Regions from separate parts of the Mesorhizobium sp. M2E.F.Ca.ET.209.01.1.1 genome, predicted to be linked through region 2. Evidence: riboswitches for the same ligand, from Rfam matches in the RefSeq annotation. Region 2 holds a riboswitch; each other region holds the start of a gene.

Region 1 (5,450 bases), on a different contig from region 2:
GCGCTCGCGCGCTGCGCTGCGCTTCATGCCCTGCACTTCAAGCCCCAGCGTGGCGTTGTCGATGACGCGCCGCCACGGCATCAGCGCGTCGCGCTGCGGCATGAAGGCGAAGCGGGCGCCATCGAGCGGCGCGTCGTCGAAGCGCATCTCGCCCTCGCCCCGGATCGCGCCCGTCAGGAGCTGGAACAGCGTCGACTTGCCGGCGCCGGAGGGCCCAAGGATCGACACGAACTCACCCGCGCCGACATCGAGCGAAACGCCGGCCAGAACCTCGAGCGCGCCGAAGCTTTTTCGCACATCGCGGAGCTCGAGCCGGGTCATGACCGTCGCTCGGAGGGCTCGGCCTTGCGGTCGCGCCCGGCCCTCTCCCAGGGCATGGCGAGGCGCTGCACCAGGACGGCCAGACCAAACAATGCCAGCGTCAACGCCGAGCTGACGGCAACGGCGGCAAGCACGAGGTCGGGCCGAAAGTTGTTCTTGGCGCTGAGCATGTAGATGCCTAGCCCTTTCGCGGCGCCCGCATATTCGGCGAAGATCGCGCCGACCACCGCATAGGTGATGGAGATGCGCAGTCCGGCGAAGAAATAGGGCAGCGCCGACGGCAGCCGGGCGAGCCAAAAGATGCGCCAGCGCCCTGCTCCCATGGCGGCAAGCATCTGGCTGATTTCGGCACTCGTGGCGGCGTAGCCTTCGACCAGCGCCACCATCATCGGGAAGAAGGTGACAAGCGCGACCAGCAGGATCTTCGGCAAGAGGCCGAAACCGAACCACAAGACCACCAGCGGCGCGATCGCCACCAGCGGCAAGGTCTGGCTGGCGATCAGCAGCGGAAACAGCGCGCGGCGCAGGGGGGCCAGGAAGTCGACCAGCGCCGAAAGCGCGAAGGCGGCGAACAGCGAGCAGGCGAAGCCGGCAAGCGTGGCGCGGATGGTGGGGAGTGTGTTTTCGGCGAGTGTCGCTCGGTTTTCCCAGGCTTGCGCCAGCACGTGCGAGGGTGCGGGAAGCACGGTGGGCGCGATGCCACCGAGGCGGGCGTAGAGCTCCCAGGCAAGGAGGAGCAAGGCGAATGCGAGGGCAGCGGGAGCGAGCTTGGCGAAGGCGGCGATAACAGCTGATCTCCCCCCTTGCGGGGGAGATGGCCGGCAGGCCAGAGGGGGGTGTGACGGAACGCCAGCTTGTGAGGGCTCCGAAGGAACGGACGAAGGCTGCGCTTGCAACCCTTGGAGACGCTGGCGGGACAGCACCCGCCTCTGCCCTGCCGGGTTGGCCGGCCCTTCGCTGTCGCTCCGGGCGTTCGTCGTTCGCGAAGCCAAGCAATTGGCTTCGCGTCCGCTTTGCGGACCACTCCTTACCCCCCGCAAGGGGGGAGATTGGATGTCGCCTCGGCTTTCGCCAATCGCCGAAGGCCCCCATCCCTCTTCCGGGATAGGATCAGATGCGGGGTTCTCTCCCCCGCGCAGCGGATTAAACGAAACAGCCACGACATCCACCTCGACAACTCGAGCGCGGGCTCAGACCGCGGTCGGGCTGTTCGCCGAAATCGTGATGTCGAGGGTCACGTGGCCCGCGCCTGGGCCGAAGCGGCAGAAGGCTTCGTTGAGCGTGGCGAACACCGCATCGGCATCGCCGCGCAACCTGGTGCAGAAGTTCTTGGAACGGTCGAACACGCCGGACTGTTTCAGGAAATCGATGCAGCCATAGATCTCGTCCATATGGTCGCCGGTGCCCATCACATAGAGCGAGAATTGCGCCGCCACCGCCTGGTCGGTCGAGGGCGTCGACCGCACGGCGCCGAGCGCCGCGCCTTTGCGTTCGTCGAGCGGGATCGCCGGGCCGCCGATCTCGTCGGAGCGGCAGATCGGATCGTCCGGCTCACCGGGACAGCCGCGCGAAACCGCCGCCGACAGCACGCAGTGCTTGCCGCTTTTCGCCGCCGCCACGAACAGGTCGCGCATGGCCGGGAACAGCACTTCGGGCGGCCCGACCAGCAGCGTCGAGATGTCGTCGGTCTCGATCCTGAGCCTGTCGCGGTAAGGATCGAGCGCGCCCAACGCGCCGAGGATGACGCCGACGAAATCGTCGGCCATGGGATAAAGGGAAATCTGTGCGCCGCAAAACATGGCCCGCCTCGCTCCGCTGGTATTATCCAGATCAGCTGTAGGGTCCGGAGGCTTGCCGCCACCATCTCAGCCCCGACCGTACGGAGCACCCCTGTGGATGGCCGCGTTAAAGCACTGTTCGAGCGAAACGGAAAGCGTTTTTTGCCAGGTAATTGGGCCAGGAAGTCTCATCTCCCCTAGGGGAGATGCCGGTGGTTATAAGATTTTCACGAATTTCTTACAACAGACTTGCAATCGATCCAGCGAAGCGCAATTATAAGAAAACTGCAGAAATCTTATAACGCTGGTAGGAGCCATGAAGACCATCGACCTCGCCTACCGCACCCTCTACGCCGAGTTGGTGCAGCGCAGCCTCGATGCTTCCTTCGAGACGGATTTCTCGACGGCGGGCAATTTCGTGCGCGTGCCGGTGAAGGGCCGCGACTACTGGTATTTCGAGGAAACCCGCCCCGAGAAAACGAGGCGTTATGTCGGTCCGGCCGAGGATCCCGAGATCGCCAGGCGGGTTGCGGCCTTCCGGGAGATCAAGGATGATCTCAGGAGCCGCCGCAAGCTGGTCTCCACGCTTGTCCGCGATGCCGGCCTGACAGCACCCGAGACCTTCACCGGCGATGTCGTCGAGGCGCTGGAAAAGGCAGGGCTCTTCCGGCTGCGCGCGGTGCTGGTGGGCACCGTCGCCTTCCAGACCTATGCCGGGCATCTCGGCGTGCGGTTGCCGGGCGCCGCGCTGCAGACAGGCGATGCCGATTTCGCGCAGTTCCATTCCGTTTCGGCCGACGTGGAACACAGCATGCCGCCGGTCATCGACGTGCTGAGGGCCGTCGACCCGACGTTTCGCGAAATCCCGCACCGGACCGATGCCGGCCGCACGACGCAGTACGAGAACGCCTCGCGCTACAGGATCGAGTTTCTCACCCCCAACCGCGGCAGCGACAACCACGCCGACCGCGCCAGCCTGATGCCGTCGCTCGGCGGCGCTTCGGCGCAGCCGCTGCGCTTCCTCGATTTCCTGATCCGCGATCCGGTAAGGACGGTGCTGCTGCATCGCTCCGGCGTGCCGGTGCTTGTCCCCTCGCCCGAACGCTTCGCCGTCCACAAGCTGACCGTGGCGACCCGCCGCGAGCGAGGCGCGGCGGCGAAGCGGGAGAAGGACCTCCATCAGGCGGGCCTGCTGGTCGAGGCGCTGGATACGACGCGCCGACAGGATGACCTTGCACTGGCTTTCGCGGAAGCGTGGAAGCGCGGCGACGCCTGGCGGGGCGCATTGCGGAAGGGCTTGGGCCTGCTGAAGCCGGACAGGCAGGAAATGGTCCAGTCAGTCTTGGGGCGGGCACTTGGCGAAATCGGCGTGCCGCTCGAGGGCTTTTCGAAGCGGATCGCCTAATCTTCATCCCAGCACGAGGGCACATCGTTCAAATCGTACGACGTTCGCTTGACCAAGATTCGTACATAAAGTACGATACTTCCCTTCCTTTGAGGGGATTTGCTTGAACACCGCCAACCATGCCGCTTTCGCCGACCTCTCCCGCCCTTTGCTGTCGCCGCTGCCGCTCGCCGAGCGCGAACGCCTCGCCGGCGCCTGGCGCATGGCGAGCCAGGACATAGCCGACGACATCCGCTTCATCCGGCAATATCTGAAAGTGATCGCCGAGAGGGACGAGCGGCTTTCGACCGGCACGCTGGTGCACGGCCGCGCCTATGTCGAAGCCTGCGCCGCCTGGCTGCCGGAAACGGTGGCGCGATATCTGCGAAACCTCAGGCTGATCAGCGAGTGCGAAAGCGCGATGATCGCGGCCGGGGTAAGGTTCGCCAGGTCGAGCGATGCGTGGTGAGGCGTTCCCCGTGCGGGAGACCGAAGAAGCCCACGCCGTGGACCCCTCAACCAGCCGGCTGCAACCCTCGGCTCAGCGCCCCGGCAAATGCATCGTTTCACACAATCGCCAATTGGTGGACGCGGGTGAGTGGCCGGGCGTTAATTCCTGCCGGGTGAAGGAGGGAAACGCATAGCAGGGAGGAACACGTTTGATGCAACCGCAAATCGACATCGGCGCACTGCCCGAGGATCAGCCCTACGAAGTCACCTCATTTGCCAGAAAGCACGGATTGACGGTTCCGGTCGCGGATGCGGTGCTTTTTGCCAAGGGCCCGTCGCCGTCGCGGGCCGCCTGCGATACCGCGGCGCTTGCGCTTCTCTGCGCAGTCGCGCAATACGCCAGGAAGCAGGGAGGGCGCTAAAGCGTTTCACCGTTTCACGGAAAACGGCGAACCGCTCTATGTCTTTGTTTTGGAGCAATTCCGGACGGAAGGCTACGGCGAAGGCGCCGAGCCTAACCGCACACACTTTTCTTGGAATTGCTCTAGCGGTTCGGCGGCACGCCTTCCCTCTTCTTCCTCTTCCTACCAGTTGAACTGCAGCCCCGCATTGCCGCCGACCTGGCTGCCGGCGAAGGCGATGCCGAGCGTGGCGGTCAGGCGGCCGCCATGGGCGAAGCCTTCGCTCAGCACGGCGGCGCCGGCTACCGGCGGGGCCAGCGCAGCCACGTCCGGTCGTTGTCGGAGATCCTTGTCGGGATAGCCGGCGGCGGCGCGGCCGCCGGAGATTCAGGCCTTGGCTTTCGGCTTGGCCGCCTTTGCCTTGGCGGGGGCCTTGGCGGGCTTTTCCGCCTTGGCGGCAGCGGCCTTCTTCGGAGCTTTCTTCGGCTTGCCTGCCGCGTCGATCTCGGCGGCCGCCTGTTCCCAATGCTCCATATGAGCGCCTTCGGGCCGACCGGCCTGCTCCCAGATCTCGTGCGCGCGCTGGCGAATACGTTCGTGCCTGTCGTCCGTCACTGTCGCCTCCTAAGGTTGGGACGGGTTCCCCAGGGCGAACACTAGCGGAATTTTCACGCGGCGTCTTCGCTCTCACGCATATGCGACCGACTTAGACGGCAAATTCGCTCAATGCCCGTCGACGACGACCGCGATGCCCAGATGCGCTGCCTTCTTTGCGATCAGTCCGGCTAAATCCGCGTCAGAACGGTCGGTCCCCGTGCGCTGCCGCAGCAGGGAAATTGCCTCTTGCATGGTCAGCAGGCCGGTCCTGTGCTCGGCCAGCAGCTTGTCGACCGTGGCGGCGATACTCGGTGATTCGACATGTGGATGATGCATGGCAACGACTCCTTCCGCGCTTCGTTGCCTCCCAAACCACTGCATTCTAGGCGTTTTGCCCCGATGCGAGAAGAGCCCGGTCCTCCCCGATGCTTCGGCGGGAGGATCGGGCTCCTCGGTTCCAGATGTTACTGGATCACCTGGACCACGCGACGCGTGCCAGGATCGATCAGCACCGTGTGG
Region 2 (5,450 bases):
CTCTTGCTGTTAACGATGAGCTTCAAGAGCGGACTCCTTTGCTGCTGGATTTCCCAGGATGATGTTGGCGGCCTGCCGCGCCATGGCCGGCGCCAGCAGGAAGCCATGGCGGTAGAGACCGTTGATGCGAATGTTGCTTCCGTCGCGCTCGACGCTCGGCAGGTTGTCAGCGAATGCGGGGCGCACGCCCGCACCCGTTTCAACCAGCTCGGCTTCGCCAAAGGCCGGGTGCAGAGCGTATGCGGCACTGAGCAACTCCATGGTGGAACGCGCGGTGATTGGACCCGTGGCATCGCATTCGATCATCGTCGCGCCGACCATGAAGAGGTTTTCCGAACGCGGCACCACGTAGATCGGGATCCGAGGATGAAGCAGGCGTACTGGCCGGGCTAGCGAGATCTCCGCTGTTCGCAGGATGAGCATCTCGCCGCGGACACCGCGCAAATCCGGGCGTTTGTCGGCGATGCCGGTGCAGTCCACCTCGATATCCGCGATAGCCGACACGATGCTGCGGCCGAATTCGAAACGCGCGCCCAAGCCGAGCAACTTGTCGCCCAGCGCAAGCAACGCCTTGCGCGGGTCGAGATGCGCTTCGTCAGCAAAGAACAGCCCGCGCCCGAACCGGCCGGCGAGGGCTGGTTCGAAGGCCGCGATCTCACCGGCGTCGAGCTGTCTGAAGCCGGATGTGCGGCGGCCGAACCGGTCCAGCTCGCCGACATCGCGGGCAGGCGCCAGCACCAATGTCCCGTTTCGCGAGACATGGCCGGGCAATGCCGCGTCCCACCAGTCGGCCGCGTCGCGTCCGAGTGTGAGCACCGCCTCATCAGCGCTCTCGCGCTCGCACCAAGGCGCGAGCATTCCGCCGGCCTGCCAGGAGGCATTGCCGGCGATCTCCTCGCGCTTTTCGACCAGGGTCACATCGGCACCGCGCGTTGCCAGCTCGTGCGCGAGCGTCAATCCGGCGACGCCAGCGCCGCGAATGAGCACCTTCATGGCGTATCCGTGCGCTCCAAGGTGCCGTCCACGGGCATGTAAAGATCGCCGCCATCCCGGTACTTGGCCGCCATAGCCGCGAGCCCTTCCTTCTGCGCTTCCGCCCTTATGTCGTGCGAGATCCGCATCGAGCAGAATTTGGGGCCGCACATGGAGCAGAAATGCGCCACCTTGTGCGCCTCTTTCGGCAGGGTTTCGTCGTGGAAGGCGCGCGCCGTCTGGGGATCGAGCGACAGGTTGAACTGGTCCTCCCACCGGAACTCGAAGCGCGCCCTGGACAGCGCATCGTCCCTGACCTTAGCGGCTGGATGGCCCTTGGCGAGGTCTGCAGCATGTGCGGCGATCTTGTAGGTGATGACGCCGGTCTTGACGTCGTCGCGGTCGGGCAGGCCGAGATGCTCCTTCGGCGTGACATAGCAAAGCATCGCCGTTCCGAACCAGCCGATCATCGCCGCGCCGATGCCTGACGTGATGTGGTCATAGCCTGGCGCGATGTCGGTGGTGAGCGGCCCAAGCGTGTAGAAGGGCGCTTCGCCACAGACCGCGAGCTGCTTGTCCATGTTCTGCTTGATCTTGTGCATGGGAACATGGCCGGGGCCCTCGATCATCACCTGGCAGTCCTTGGCCCAGGCGATCTTGGTGAGCTCTCCAAGCGTTTCCAATTCGGCGAACTGGGCGGCGTCGTTGGCATCGGCGATGGAGCCGGGGCGAAGGCCGTCGCCGAGCGAAAACGCCACGTCATAGGCCCTGGCGATGTCGCAGATCTCCTCGAAATGCTCGTAGAGGAAACTCTCTTTATGGTGATGCAGACACCACTTGGCCATGATCGAGCCGCCGCGCGACACGATGCCGGTGACACGGTCGACGGTCAGCGGAATGTAGGGCAGGCGCACGCCGGCATGGATCGTGAAATAATCCACGCCCTGTTCGGCCTGCTCGACCAGTGTATCGCGGAAAACCTCCCAGGTCAGCGCCTCGGCGATCCCGCCGACCTTCTCCAGCGCCTGGTAGATCGGCACCGTGCCGATCGGCACCGGCGAATTGCGCACGATCCATTCGCGGATGTTGTGGATGTTGCGCCCGGTCGAGAGGTCCATCACCGTATCGGCTCCCCAGCGGATGGCCCACACCATCTTCTCGACCTCCTCGGCCATCGACGAGGTGACGGCGGAGTTGCCGATATTGGCGTTGATCTTCACCAGGAAATTGCGGCCGATGATCATCGGCTCGCTTTCGGGGTGGTTGATGTTGGACGGGATGATGGCGCGGCCGCGCGACACCTCGTCGCGAACGAATTCCGGCGTCACGAAATCCGGGATCGCGGCGCCGAAGCTCTCGCCATCACGTTGAAGTTTCGAACGTAACTGCTCGCGGCCGAGGTTTTCGCGGATGGCGACGAACTCCATTTCGGGCGTGATGATGCCGGCGCGCGCATAGGCAAGCTGGGTGACGGCACGGCCGCCGGTGGCGCGCAATGGCCTGTTACGCACCGGGAACTCCGGCGTCAGCCGATCGGCGGAGACGAAGCCGTTGTCCTCGGGCCTGATCGTGCGGCCCTCGTAGCGTTCGACATCGCAGCGCGCCTCTATCCATGCCTCGCGCAGCCGCGGCAAGCCGCGCTCGATCTCGGTCTTCACCGTCGTGTCGGTATAGGGACCGGACGCGTCGTAGACCGTGACCGGCGGCTCGCCGGCGCTCGGGTGAACCGAGATCTCGCGCATCGGGACACGCAGGCCCGGGTGAAGTTGGCCAGGTTTGTGGACCTTCTTCGAAGCGGGCAATTCGCCGACGGTGACGGTCGGGGTGTGGGCATTCATGAGTGAGCCTCCTTGCTCAAGTGCAACGGAGACCCAGTCCACGCGATGAGGAGGAAGTGACGCTTCGCGCAGGACGCGGGCACTGCCCGAATACCGAAGCCGGATTGCCGACCCGCGAAACCTCGCACCGTCCCTACGCCAGTATGAACTGGATCAGGTTCAACGGGTCACTGCGCGCGATAGCAGTATCTCAGCCCCTTGCCGGGACTCCCCTGGTGAGGCGCATACGTTGGACGATGAGGAGTGGCTGTGTCAACTCTTTACGGCGTACGCGGACTAGACCGATCTTCAAAGTGACGGTCGGTGTAGTCAGCTTCTGTGCATCAGAGATCGCGCCAACAAAGAAATTGCGACAAATGCAAGCGCGATGACGCCGAAGCTGGCCGCGAGCGAGGAGATTTGAGCGATCAGCCCTAGCAATCCTGGCCCCAACAGCAGTCCAGCATATCCGATTGTCGTCACAGTTGACATGGCACGAGCAGCAGACTTGCCGCCCACACGGCCTGCGGCCGCAAAAAGGGTGGGCACGATGTTGGCGAGGCCAAGACCACAAACTGTGAGCGCCACGAAAACAATAATAAGATTGCCGCCCATGAGGACCATTGCGAGCACTGAACATGCGCAAACGACCGCGCAGTAGCGCAGTGTTCGCACCTGGCCGATTGTGTTGGCGATGGCGTCGCCGAACAGGCGCCCGATTGCCATCATCGTCGAGAACGCTGCGAAGCCGTAAGCTCCCGCGCTTTCCGATCCACCCGATTGCGTCACGATATAGATCGCGCTCCAATCGATCATTCCTCCCTCGGCCAGCATTGCAAAAAATGCTAGACCGCCCAGGAGATAAAGATGCTTGTTGAAGGAACTTTGGGATCGAGCGTCCCCAGCCTCGAAAGCGGCGGCAGGGGCGTGGATCCAGCTGAACTGGTTCCATCCAGCCCAGGCGAAGAGCGCAACCGTCGCAACTCCAATTCCGGTAACCCCAAGGCAACGGCTTAAATCGCCGCCACCTGACAGTATCCGCCCCACAACCACAGCGCCGGCCAAGCTTCCAAAACTAAACATGGCATGGAATGAGGACATCACCTGCCGGCGCATAAGACGCTCCAAGGCCGAGGCGTCTGTGTTCATCGACACGTCCAGCGTTCCAAATCCGGCACCGGCAAGGAACACAATCATTGCCATGGAAAGGGCTCCTCCGGCCCAAGGAAGCGCCAACAGCGCGAAGCCGAATGTGAGCGAACCCATTAGGCTGAGTAGACCGCTCGGAACAATCACCACCAAGCGGCCGACGTTTGTCATCATCGCGATCGCGCCCAGAGCGAAGCAAATCAGGACGAGTCCAAGTTGACCCTTGGCGAGGTTCATCTGAACGCTGAGCACTGGTAGGGAGGATGCCCAGGCACCAATGCCGACGCCGCCACCCAGGAAAAAGAGACTGCAAAAGAAGCGGCTGATTCGGATGGCCGAGGGGATGGTCGAGCTTTCCTTCACTTTCGACGACCTCCGCCCGCTATCCTCATCTTCGTCAACCGCCGCTGCCCGTGCGAAGCAAAGCTTTGCCTCTCCAGCGGGAAAGCCAATGAGAACTGGTAACCTTCGCTCTAATGTCACCAGTCATCGGCAAGAGCGGATACTCGAGCAATTTCGCAAGTCACCGATAGCCGACGCATAGCGACGCGGTAAGGATCCTGGCTTGCCGATAGGCGATCCAGTTCCGCACCTGCCGACCATTTGGAACTTAAGACTCGTTCACCTAAATGTGATAACGTAGGAAAGCGTCAGCTGGGCGCAAAATCCCCGAATTGACCGCTTTCTTTAGCAGGGTGACGCACTCCCCGCGTCTTGCTGCAACAACATTCGCCCCCCTGCGAAATTGCTGTTCGAGCGGAAACGGCGGCAAATACCGGGCAAGTCGGGTCGCTCCGGTGTTACGAAAACAACAACCATGATCCCTGCCTCGCGCAGAACCGGACACCAAAGCATGCGATCGACAAGGGAGGTTTTGACCACACAGGGTCGGCCGTCTTGCCATGGCTCGCGCCGTCCAGTGCGTTCTAGATCGCAGTAAAAGAACGTTGCCCGCACCTGTCGAATAAAGGAGTGCGCCCTCATGCCTTGCGTGTGGACGACCGATTTCTCTTGGCCTTCGGAATCGCAGCCATGATCCGCTTCGAGAACGTATGGAAGGTCTACGGCAACTATGCCGCCATATACGACCTTCAGCTTGAAGTCAGGGACGGCGAGTTCATGGTCTTCGTCGGGCCTTCCGGTTGTGGCAAAACCACGACGCTGAAGATGCTTGCCGGGCTTGAGTTGCCTTCCTTCGGTCGGATCTGGTCGGACGACAAGGACATCACGCTCCTGCCATCTGGCCAACGCGACGTCGCGATGGTTTTCCAAAGCTACGCTCTTTATCCTCATATGACTGTCGAGCGGAACCTCGCTTTCGGACCGACGGTTCGGGGCGAGCCCAAGGCAGAGATAGCCGAGCGCGTCAAGCATGTAGCCTCTCTCGTAGGACTGGAATCCCTGCTTCGGCGACGTCCGGATGAACTATCCGGTGGCCAACGTCAGCGAGTGGCGCTTGGGCGTGCGATGATCCGCCAGCCACGAATCTTCCTGCTCGATGAACCGCTCTCG
Region 3 (5,450 bases), on a different contig from region 2:
CGACCAGCATCAGGCAAACGAAGCCGAGCAGCAAGGCAAGTCCCGCGGCGTCCGCCGTCCGGTAGCTGCCCATCCGCGCGAGCAGAAGATAGGGCAACGTCTGCACGGAATCGCTGCCGAAGAGCGCTATCACGCCGAGATCGCCGAGCGACAGCGCCATGGCGAAGGCGAAGCCGGTGGCGAGCGGCCGCCTGAGCGACGGCCAGTCGATCAGGCTGAGCCGGGTCCAGCCGGATATGCCGAGCGCCAGGCAAAGCCGTTCATGGCGTTCGCTTGCCGCGTCATAGGCCGGGCGAATGGCCCGGACGGCGAAGGGCATTGCCATCACCGCGTTGACGGCGACGACCATGACCGGCGCGACGGCAAAGACATCGGTGATTTTGCGCAGCGCCAGGAACCAGCCGGCGCCAAGCACGATCGGCGGCACGACGAGCACGAAGCCGGCGCCGGTGTCGGCGGCATGTTCGAGCAGCGACATGGCGCCGCCGGGACGCCGACGCAAAGCCAATGCCCGCCGCGCCGCGATCAATGCCAGCGACAGCGACACGCTGAGCAGTGCCGCAAGCAAGGCGAGGCCGGCGCTGGTGAGCGTCGCGCGGCGCACCGCTTCCTCGCCCGCCAATCGGCTGAGATCGACCTTCAGGCCTGAAAACACCGTCGCCACCATCGGCCCGGCGACGAACAGCAGGGCAAGCGCGATGAGGCCGGCATTCATAACGCTCTCCACCCGGCCCGCTGAAAGATAGCGGCGCGGCGCCACCGGCAGATTGGCATCGCCGACCGTGTTGGCGCCGAGCCGCGTGAGTGCTGCGACCACTACGAAGGTGAGCGCGATCTGCAGCAGCGTCAGCACGACAGCGCGCGCGGGATCGAAGTCGAAACGCAGCGCCTGATAGATGGCGACCTCGAGCGTCGTGGCGGCCGGACCGCCGCCCAGCGTCAGCACGATGGTGAAGGAGGTGATGCAGAGCATGAACACCAGTCCGGCGACGCCCGGCAAGGCCGCACGCAGCACCGGCCATTCGATCAGCCGGAAGGCTGGCCGGGCGCCCATGCCGAGCTGGCTCGCCAGCCGCCACTGGTCGGCGGGAATCGTGCCCAGTGCCTCGAGGAACAGGCGCGTCGCCAGAGGCAGGTTGAAGAAGACATGCGCGACGAGGATGCCGGAGAGGCCGTAGATGCCGGGCCACTCTCCGCTGCCAAGCCTGGCGACGACGCCGGCAAAGTAGCCGGCCCGGCCGTAGAGCGCCAATATGCCGAGCGCCGCGACGATGGCCGGCAATGCCAGCGGCACGGTGAACAGCTGCAGGATCAGGCGGCGACCGGGAAAGCTTGGGTGCCTAGAAAGCGCGCGTGCCACCAGAAGCGCTGGCGCGACTGACAAGAGCGTCGACAGCAGCGCCTGCCAGAGCGTGAAGCGGGCGACGCGGAAGAGGTAGCCGTCGAAGGCCGCGGCAGCGCCGGAGAGGTCGTGCGCCCCTTCGAAGGCGAGGCCGGCGAAGGCGCCGCCGATGAGCAGCGCGACGGCTGCGAGCGCGATGGCACCAGCGGTAATGCGAGGATCGCTAGGATGGGGTGCTGCCATTCCGCCTAGCCAAACACCTTGAATGGCTTGGGTAGGGCGGAAGCATTATCCGCGTCGAGTTCCCGCCCACCCCCCTCCCCCGCAAGGGGGGAGATTGGCAGCTTCGATCGCCGTGCCAGTCTTGCAACGTTGGCGATTGGCGAAAGTGGTCGAGCGCTTGATCTCCCCCCTTGCGGGGGAGATGGCCGGCAGGCCAGAGGGGGGTGTTCAAGCGCCATCCTGAAGCCTACTTGCTCATCACCGCCAGCCACTCGTCTACCCACGCCTTGCGGTTGGCCGCGACTTCCTCCGGGCTGAACAGCAAGGTCTTGGTCGGCTTCACCAGTTTGTCGAAGGCCGGGTTGAGCGGCTTGTCGGTCTTGCCGGCCGGGAACATCCAGTTGGTCTCCGGAATGACGTCCTGGAATTTCGGTCCGGTCATGAAGGCGATGAATTTCTGCGCCAGCGGGTTCTTCGCGCCGGTGGCGGTAACGCCGGCAACCTCGATCTGCAGGTATTCGCCTTCCTCGAAAGAGGCCGCCTGGTAGCGTTCGGTGTTCTCGGCCACCATGTGGTAGGCCGGCGAGGTGGTGTAGGAGAGCACCATCGGCGCCTCGCCCTTGGTGAACAGGCCATAGGCCTCGCTCCAGCCCGGCGTCACCGTCAGCACTTTCGCCTTGAGCTTGGCCCAGGCCTCCGGCGCCTTATCGCCATAGACCGACTTCACCCACAAGAGCAGGCCGAGGCCGGGCGTCGAGGTGCGCGGATCCTGGATGACGATCTTGTCGGTGCCGCTGCCTTCCACCAGGTCTTTCAGGCTCTTCGGCGGGACTTTAAGCTTCTGCGTGTCATAGACGACGGCGAAATAGCCATAGTCGAAGGGCACGAACGTGTCGTCGGTCCAGCCGCCTGGCACGTTGATGCCGGAGACTTCGCCATGCGGCGCGAACAGGCCGCTCGCCTTGGCGTCCGCGGTCAGATTGGTGTCGAGGCCGAGCACGATATCGGCCTTGGTGCCGGCGCCTTCGAGCTTGACGCGGTTGAGCAGGGCGACGCCGTCGGCCACCGAGACGAATTCGAGATCGCAACCGCATTCGGCTTCGAATTCTTTCTTCACCGCCGGCCCAGTCCCCCAATCGGCGGTGAAGCTTTCATAGGTGTAGACGGTGAGCTTGTCCTTCGCCTCGGCGGGCGCAACGCCGGCCAGAAGCGAGACAAGACCGGCTGCGAGAACAAGCTTGGACAACATCGCGCGCATCAGCGCCTCCTTCGTTCGAGTGACAAGGAATTGAGGCGCCGGATGGTCCGAAACGTCTAATCCCTCCGCCGGTACAAACCGGATCAGGTTCAGCGGGTTGGCTTGATCGCCTCTCAGCCGGATCGCGTCCGGCACCCCGTTAGAGCGCCTCGACAGATAGGCCCGGCCGAAGCGGCGCGCAAGCGGAAGTTTGCCGGGCAGCTAATGTTCGGGGCAACCGAAGCTCGGGCCGTGCGGCTTCCGTTTCGCTTGGAGGGCTGGTAAGGCGACGGCCATGGGCACATTCACCATCCTGCTTGGCGGCGAGCTTATCCGCACGCCCCGCCTTGAACGCCAGATCGAAGGCTCGCGCGTCATTGCCGCCGATGCCGGCATCGGTCATGCCCGCTTGCTCGGCCTGCTGCCGGAACTCTGGGTCGGCGATTTCGATTCGGTGCCGGCGAACCTGCCGAAAGACCTGGCCGCCGTGCCGCGTAAAGTATTTCCGGCCGAGAAGGACATGACCGATGGCGAGCTCGCCATCGCGGAAGCGCTCGCACTCGGCGCCACCAGCCTTGTGCTGGCCGGCGCCTTCGGCGGCAAGCGCGCCGACCACGCCATCCTGCATCTGGCCCTCGCCGTGCGGCTGGCCGAGGCAGGCACGACCGTGCTGCTGACGAGCGGCGCGCAGGAAGGCGTTCCCGTTTTGCCGGGCAGCGCCGCCTTCGACTATGCGGACGGCACCTTGTTTTCGGTGCTCGGCTTCTCCGATCTGTCGGGTCTGACGGTCACTGGCGCCAAATGGCCGCTCGACAGCGTCGAGGTGGCGTTCGGCTCCTCGCTCACTATATCAAACGAGGTCAAAGGGCGGCTCGGCATCGCGCTGGAGCGCGGCCGGGCGCTGCTTCTGGCCCACCCCTATCCTCTTCCCGAAAGCTGACATTCCAGACATGGCGCCGCCACTTCTCAACCTCGACGGCATTAAACTGACCTTCGGCGGCACCCCGCTGCTCGACGGCGCGGCGCTCAGCGCGTCCGCCGGCGAGAAGATCGCATTGGTCGGACGCAACGGCTCGGGCAAGTCGACCCTGCTCAAGATCGCCGCCGGCATGATCGAGCCGCAGGACGGCGAAGTGTTCCGCCAACCCTCGGCGACCGTGCGCTATCTGCCGCAGATGCCGGATATGGACGGCTTCGCCACCGTGCGCGCTTATGTCGAGGCCGGCCTCGGCCCGGCCGACGATCCGCATCGTGCCACCTGTCTGATGGAGCATCTCGGCCTCACCGGCGAGGAGCGGCCGAACGACCTTTCCGGCGGGGAGGCGCGGCGCGCCGCGCTTGCCCGCGTCATGGCGCCGGAGCCCGATATCCTTCTGCTCGACGAGCCGACCAACCATCTCGACCTTTCCGTGATCGAATGGCTGGAAGAAGAGCTTGCCCGCACCTCTTCCGCCGTGATCCTGATTTCCCACGACCGGCGCTTTCTCGAGCGCGTCACCCGCGCCACCGTCTGGCTCGATCGCGGCCAGACACGGCGGCTGGACAAGGGCTTTGCCCATTTCGAGGAATGGCGCGACCAGGTGCTGGAGGAGGAAGAGCGCGAGCAGCACAAGCTCGGCCGCCAGATCGTGCGCGAGGAGCATTGGCTGCGCTACGGCGTGACCGCCAGGCGCAAGCGCAACATGCGCCGCCTCGGCGAATTGCAGACGATGCGCCAGCGTTTCCGCAGCCACCGCGGCGCCGAAGGCACCGCCACCATGGTGGCGAGCGACGCCGCCGAATCCGGCAAGCTGGTGATCGAGGCCAAAGGCATCGACAAGAGTTTCGGCGACTTGACCGTGGTCAAGGGTTTCTCGACCCGCATCCAGCGCGGCGACCGCGTCGGCCTGGTCGGCCCGAACGGCGCCGGCAAGACGACATTGCTGAAGATGCTGACCGGGGAGCTGGCGCCGGATGCCGGAACCGTGCGTCTCGGCGTCAACCTGGAGATCGCGACGCTCGACCAGAAGCGCGAAGCGGTCGACCCCCTAGAGACGCTGGCCCATTACCTCACCGACGGGCGCGGCGAGAACCTGCTGGTCAATGGCGAGCAGCGCCACGTCGTCTCCTACATGAAGGATTTCCTGTTCAAGCCGGAGCAGGCGCGCACGCCGGTGCGCGAGCTTTCCGGCGGCGAGCGCGCGCGCCTGCTGCTGGCCCGCGTGCTGGCGCGGCCGGCGAACCTTCTGGTGCTCGACGAGCCGACCAACGATCTCGACATGGAGACGCTGGAGCTGCTGCAGGAACTGGTCGCGGGCTTTGCCGGAACGGTGATCCTGGTCAGCCACGACCGCGACTTCCTCGACCGCACCGTCACCAGCGTGATCGCGCCGGATGGCAACGGCCGCTGGGTCGAATATGCCGGCGGCTATTCCGACATGCTGGCGCAGCGTGGCGGCTCGAACCTGGAAGACCGCAAGACAAGGTCGAAAGCCGAGACCGCCGAAGCTTCGCCGAAAGCCGAACAGGCCGCGCCCAAGGGCCCGGCGAAAAAGCTCTCTTTCAAGCAGAAGTTCGCGCTGGATTCCCTGCCGAAGAAGATCGAAGCGGTGACAGCCTCGATCGCCCGGCTGGAGAACAACATCGCCGACCCCGCCTTCTATGAGCGCG

The links. Region 2 has a riboswitch for thiamine pyrophosphate ahead of thiC (phosphomethylpyrimidine synthase ThiC). Riboswitches for the same ligand answer to the same signal wherever they lie in the genome.
Region 1: linked by a shared signal. The riboswitch ahead of EN852_RS10900 (YkoF family thiamine/hydroxymethylpyrimidine-binding protein) and the one ahead of thiC (phosphomethylpyrimidine synthase ThiC) in region 2 are both predicted to bind thiamine pyrophosphate.
Region 3: linked by a shared signal. The riboswitch ahead of thiB (thiamine ABC transporter substrate binding subunit) and the one ahead of thiC (phosphomethylpyrimidine synthase ThiC) in region 2 are both predicted to bind thiamine pyrophosphate.

What each region holds. Positions count from the first base shown of each region.
Region 1 is NZ_SADP02000004.1:367,555-373,004, forward strand. It holds gene EN852_RS10885 (ABC transporter ATP-binding protein) at 1-321, opposite strand, end outside; gene EN852_RS10890 (ABC transporter permease) at 318-1,106, opposite strand; gene EN852_RS10900 (YkoF family thiamine/hydroxymethylpyrimidine-binding protein) at 1,512-2,120, opposite strand; TPP riboswitch at 2,111-2,223, opposite strand; gene EN852_RS10905 (GSU2403 family nucleotidyltransferase fold protein) at 2,416-3,504, shown strand; gene EN852_RS10910 (hypothetical protein) at 3,608-3,952, shown strand; gene EN852_RS10915 (hypothetical protein) at 4,146-4,355, shown strand; gene EN852_RS40810 (hypothetical protein) at 4,518-4,661, opposite strand; gene EN852_RS10920 (DUF2934 domain-containing protein) at 4,722-4,949, opposite strand; gene EN852_RS10925 (hypothetical protein) at 5,058-5,267, opposite strand; gene EN852_RS10930 (DUF1236 domain-containing protein) at 5,396-5,450, opposite strand, start outside.
Region 2 is NZ_SADP02000006.1:109,042-114,491, forward strand. It holds gene thiS (sulfur carrier protein ThiS) at 1-26, opposite strand, end outside; gene thiO (glycine oxidase ThiO) at 10-993, opposite strand; gene thiC (phosphomethylpyrimidine synthase ThiC) at 990-2,810, opposite strand; TPP riboswitch at 2,923-3,034, opposite strand; gene EN852_RS13840 (MFS transporter) at 3,120-4,301, opposite strand; gene EN852_RS13845 (ABC transporter ATP-binding protein) at 4,971-5,450, shown strand, end outside.
Region 3 is NZ_SADP02000008.1:2,780-8,229, forward strand. It holds gene thiP (thiamine/thiamine pyrophosphate ABC transporter permease) at 1-1,585, opposite strand, end outside; gene thiB (thiamine ABC transporter substrate binding subunit) at 1,812-2,822, opposite strand; TPP riboswitch at 2,866-2,971, opposite strand; gene EN852_RS16255 (thiamine diphosphokinase) at 3,097-3,741, shown strand; gene EN852_RS16260 (ABC-F family ATP-binding cassette domain-containing protein) at 3,752-5,450, shown strand, end outside.